DNA from 2 places in the Siminovitchia sediminis genome. Region 1 is predicted to be linked to the other one. Evidence: riboswitches for the same ligand, from Rfam matches in the RefSeq annotation. Region 1 holds a riboswitch; the other holds the start of a gene.

What was found. Region 1 has a riboswitch for cyclic di-GMP ahead of ACFSCZ_RS19700 (EAL domain-containing protein). Riboswitches for the same ligand answer to the same signal wherever they lie in the genome.
Region 2: it holds a riboswitch for cyclic di-GMP, as region 1 does, so the genes downstream of both, ACFSCZ_RS19060 (VanW family protein) here and ACFSCZ_RS19700 (EAL domain-containing protein) in region 1, are expected to answer to the same signal.

What each region holds. Positions count from the first base shown of each region.
Region 1 is NZ_JBHUEO010000121.1:101,873-104,279, reverse strand. It holds gene ACFSCZ_RS19710 (hypothetical protein) at 1-92, opposite strand, end outside; gene ACFSCZ_RS19705 (hypothetical protein) at 313-648, opposite strand; gene ACFSCZ_RS19700 (EAL domain-containing protein) at 739-1,440, opposite strand; cyclic di-GMP riboswitch class I at 1,513-1,597, opposite strand; gene ACFSCZ_RS19695 (sporulation protein) at 2,283-2,407, shown strand, end outside.
Region 2 is NZ_JBHUEO010000120.1:23,002-25,408, forward strand. It holds gene gspE (type II secretion system ATPase GspE) at 1-8, opposite strand, end outside; gene ACFSCZ_RS19060 (VanW family protein) at 14-1,423, opposite strand; cyclic di-GMP riboswitch class II at 1,480-1,563, opposite strand; gene ACFSCZ_RS19065 (hypothetical protein) at 1,733-2,407, opposite strand, start outside.

The DNA of each region.
Region 1 (2,407 bases):
TGATAATATATCCCTCGGGTACTGAAATCCTCCCGATCTGGCCAAACTCTCGGTCGATCGTACCCGGCGAGAAGATGAAACTCATCTAACAATTCAATGCCTCCCGGCTTATTTATATCCTCACCTAACCAGAAAGAAGCGAAACTGGAGTTACGATGGTTTACAATGTCTCTCAGGCTAAAAGCCAATACGTAAATTGAGTAAAGCCACCTCCCTTGGCCATCGGAAACAGCGCTTACTGCATAGCTTTTAGTTGCATTCGGTCACCATGTCCGTATGTCCGGCTATCAACTATAAGCGAAACGATCAACATTATAAATTCATCCACAATTTCGTGTTTTTCAAAGATAGGTCGATCTCTATCTCTTTGTTAATTCCACTTTTATTTTTTAGATAAAGAATGAACAGATTAATATCTTGTATGACCTGGGTAAAAGAAATAATTTCAAATTGTTTTGAACGATGATATTTAAGGTAATCGATAAGGGTTTCTTTTTTTACAAAATAGAGATAATGAATGTTCGTATTCTCGTATAGAAAGTAAAAAAACCTTATGAATGATTGGGTATCGTTCCTATTCATTCGCTGATCCTTAAACGGAAACTGTGATAACAGTAATTCAAATCGTGATATTTTATTACCTGACATCTCTCTTGCTCCTTACAACCAAAACAATGAAAATTCAAACATTCACTCAAATAAGGGTGACTGTGTTTTTTTATTTTCGATTCATATGTATTAATAACTCAATAATGCAGGTTTGCCAAGCAGGTATCCCTGAGCGATCGAAACACCCAATGATTTGGCCATTTCCAGTTCTTCTTCTGTTTCGATGCCTTCTAAAATAAGACTGCACTCCATTTGTTCACAATACTGGAGTAAATATGAAATAAACATCTGTTTTTCCTTGGACGTATGTAAATTTTTTGCAAAATAGCGGTCTATTTTCAAATAATCAGGTTCTAATTCAATAATAGACTTGACGCCAGAGTAGCCCTTTCCAATATCGTCAATGGCAATAAAATAACCAAGCTTCTTAAGTTCGGCAATCTTCTTTTTAAAACTTCGCAGGTCTTCTACCGGCTCAGCTTCCGATATTTCAAAAACAACCTGCTGCCTGCTCATAAAATTACTAGTATCCACTTGATTAAGAAAGGCTTTGAAACCTGGATGTGAAATAGTCGATGGGAAGACATTTACAAACAAAATTTCATTTTTTCCAGACGATTGGTAGGTAGAAATAGCTTTAAAGATAGATCGTGAATCCAATTCAAAAAGCTTATTTTCTTTTTTGGCTATTTGAAAAGCTATTTCCGGATTTGGAAAAGCCCTTGACCTTAAAAGTACTTCATAGCCTAATTTTTCCCCATCGTTTAAATAATAGATGGGTTGAAAAAAATGATAAAATTGTTCCTTTGCAATAAAACGTTTAATAGACAAATGCCACCCCCCCTTCACACTAAAAAAAGGCAGACCTAAAGAAAATAGGCCCACCTCGTTGAGTCTAGTTTCTTCGGTAACTCGGCCACCTTAGCCATCATGCCTTAGGTCCGCAGCTTTGCGCCCCCATCTTTCAATGGGTTTGCCTTTATCGGAACAACGTTTTATGTACATGAATCTTAATTATAACAAATTATAGCAAATTTCGTAGATTTTCGACACAAACATTACAAACTTCCCCTTTTTTGAAACTGCATAAAACAAATATAGGATAAATTGCACTGAAATTCTGTCACACCGGTCACCCCACCCTCCCTGCTTAGAGTAAAGTACTTAGGAAAGGCACCATTTCTCTTTTCTATACGGTCTTTCCCAATATAGTGATAAGAGGAATGGTTATTTGGCGCCATCATGATAAGTTGACATATGATTAAAGATTATTTATGATTAGCTTATAAAGTTGAATAGTTCTCTTCTCCTAAAGGGGAGTAGCTTTTATAACAAAGTCGTCATTACAGAGTTTACTCTCGGCTTTGTTAGCAACATATAGTTGTTAGCGAGACCTTTACCCGGTGGTAAAGGTCTCTTTTGTATATCGGAAAACCTTTGCCACATATCTGGTAAAGGTTTTTTTGCTGTAATGGGTCCTGCCGAATTCTACGGATCAAAAACGCAGTTATCCTCCCCCGGGCAAAAAAACTATAAGACTTTAGTAACACGAAGGAGGTGACATGACCACCATTAAAAAAGGGGCCTTGTATAGTAAAGAATTTCTTAATGATAAGAAATAATGAAACGATTGAGCAATTGATTCTTAAACTACAAGTACAGGAGGATGTTAATTGCTGCTGAGGAAATACATGTCTATGATTGGAATTGGCTCTGCGACGATAGATCTAATGCTTCCCAAGCAAACTTATCGTGCAGGTGAATATATCAAAGGAACCTTCTTGATCAAAGGCGGAAT
Region 2 (2,407 bases), on a different contig from region 1:
CTCGGCATGCCGTTCACTCCTTTACGCTTTCATAAGGAACGTCACCTTCAACTGATTCATCTTGACCCGCCGCATCAGTTTGACCGGCCTTCTTTGCTTCAGGGGCTTGATCATCTGCAAGAATGCTGTCCGGCAGTGTCTGCTCACATGCCTTTCGTTTTGTTGCATCCTCAAATGTCTGGCAGGCTGCTTCATTTATTTTGTTGAGCAGTTCTTTTATTTCCTCGCTGTTCAATGGGGAACCTGCTTCTCCAGGCAATTCTTTCTCAATCGGCAGACCCTCCAACACTTCCGGGGGTTCTTGGGAGGAAAGCAAAAAGACAGTCGGTGAAGGAGGGTAATAGTCTCTGCTGATCAACGTCTTTTGCTGAATCGCTCCATTTGATTGCTGAATGCGGTATATTTCAGCCTTCAGTCCGCTTTGTCCGGATTCTATGGGCACCCGTGCCCCCGGCTCTAAGTCATAACTGAAGCGGTATAATGTTCTCGGCTTGATTACTTGAATGTTTTCCACGCGATAGCGGTATTCCGAATCTTTCAGTACAGAGTATAACGAAAGGTAAAGCCGGTTGTTCTTGACCTGAGACAAGATGGTATAACTGTGAAAATTTGGATTATGAAAGATCAAATCTTTTTTCTCAGCAATATTGACTGCAGCTTCAATGCCAGCCTCTGTATAGGAGGGGATGAAACCATGTGAATGCCGCTGAATAATATCCATATTTGTTTGCAGAACAGCCGCATAAAGAGCTGTTGCCAGAAAGCTCGCAGTTTCAGAATGAACGGTTGGGCTGATCTGCTCAAGGACGGATGCTGTGAGAGAAAAAGAACTTTCCGGTTGAATCGTCATTTCATTGATCTGTCCGGCTAAGGTTTCCGTATCCAACTTGATATTTTCGGGGATAGGCAGTACTGCTTCGGCTGTTATAGCTTGCTTTAATGCAGATTGATCCTTGTAAACGATGGGGACAGGTTCGTTTCTCAAAAAGGCTGCTTCCTCTTTGGCCTTCGCCAAAGTGGCTTCCCCATCAACGTAATCGGGCCACTGAATGGACACTTTATCATTCGCGAGCACATCGAGGGGGACGTGAACTGGTTTGGGTTTTAAGAAAAAAAGATACCAGGGCCGCTTCGACTCCTGTTCTATTTCATTGAACGTTTGATGTACGTCGAACACAAAGGTGCCGCGGGGAATGGACACCGTCTCATCGACTCCCTCAGCCTGAAGGGGTTGCCCTTGCTTCCAGGCATCAATTTCTGCCAGCACCTTACTTCTGGCTTCTTCATATGACAATCCTCCTATGGGAATACCGGCGACAGCTGCATCTTGTGAAATAGTTCCGGCGGCACTTGCCGTTCCGGCAGGGATGGACATCATCATACATAGCAGGAAGATCAGGGATGTAAAGGTATGGGCCAACATCTGGATGCTCCGCCTTTCGAACCAAAATTTTTATGAAAAAAGGCCTTTCCATACTCGAAGGAAAGGCCGGTTGCACCACTAGCTCCATACAGCTCAGGTGCCCAAAGTATAAGCTGTATTTCTTCGCTTCCTTGTAGTTCAATTGTACTGGTTTTCTAATTTTAGGTTAAAGGATTCTTGTGAAAATTGTCAATCATTTCCTAATCATGGCAGCGCTTTTATTAGGTATTTCTATCATTTTGTCATCATTTGTTCGAACTTCTTTTTTAAAAGAGCAAAAATAAAAAGCGCCCAAAAATCAGTGGACGCTCAGCCGTCAGGCGCATTCCCCTCTCCTTTTTCGATGATGAAGCTCATCAACATATACCAGTGCCTCAATGCATTCATATGTTTCTTGTATTCGGCTGAGTCTTTTTTTAGTTTGGCCTGCCCGCCTTCAGCAACATACTTATAAAAGTTAATGAAGTGGAGGGGGCGGGCCTGGTGATTGACTACAATCGTCAAATCCAGGGAGTCGACGTGCTTTTTCGGTTGATCAGCTGGACGTGACCCGCCAATAAACGTTCCGTCAACGGGTGAGATAAAGCCATCAAGCAAGTTGCGTGCAGTTTCTGTTTCGCTTACTTTTGTTCCCAGAGAAACCCCATCTTCTGACATTTCCACCGCCAAAATATCCGAATAGTCATATTCAAATGCTGTGTAGGGCATCCCTGCCAATGCTTTAGACGTACTCCGATCTTGAGGTCCCCAAATGCAGATCCGCTCTTTCTCTTCATCCACAGCGATTTTTGTCAGGAAATTGGATGAAGTAAATTCCTGCGTTGCTCTGAAACTGCTTGTCTCAGGTTTTAGATCATCCAGCTGCTTCATCAGTCCCTCTTTATTTCTTTTGAGACCTTTTGAATAGCGGAGAAAAGAAATCAAGTTTAGAAGAAGAATAGGGATCAAAATAAGCCATCCGACCGATGTATAGCCTTTAATGAA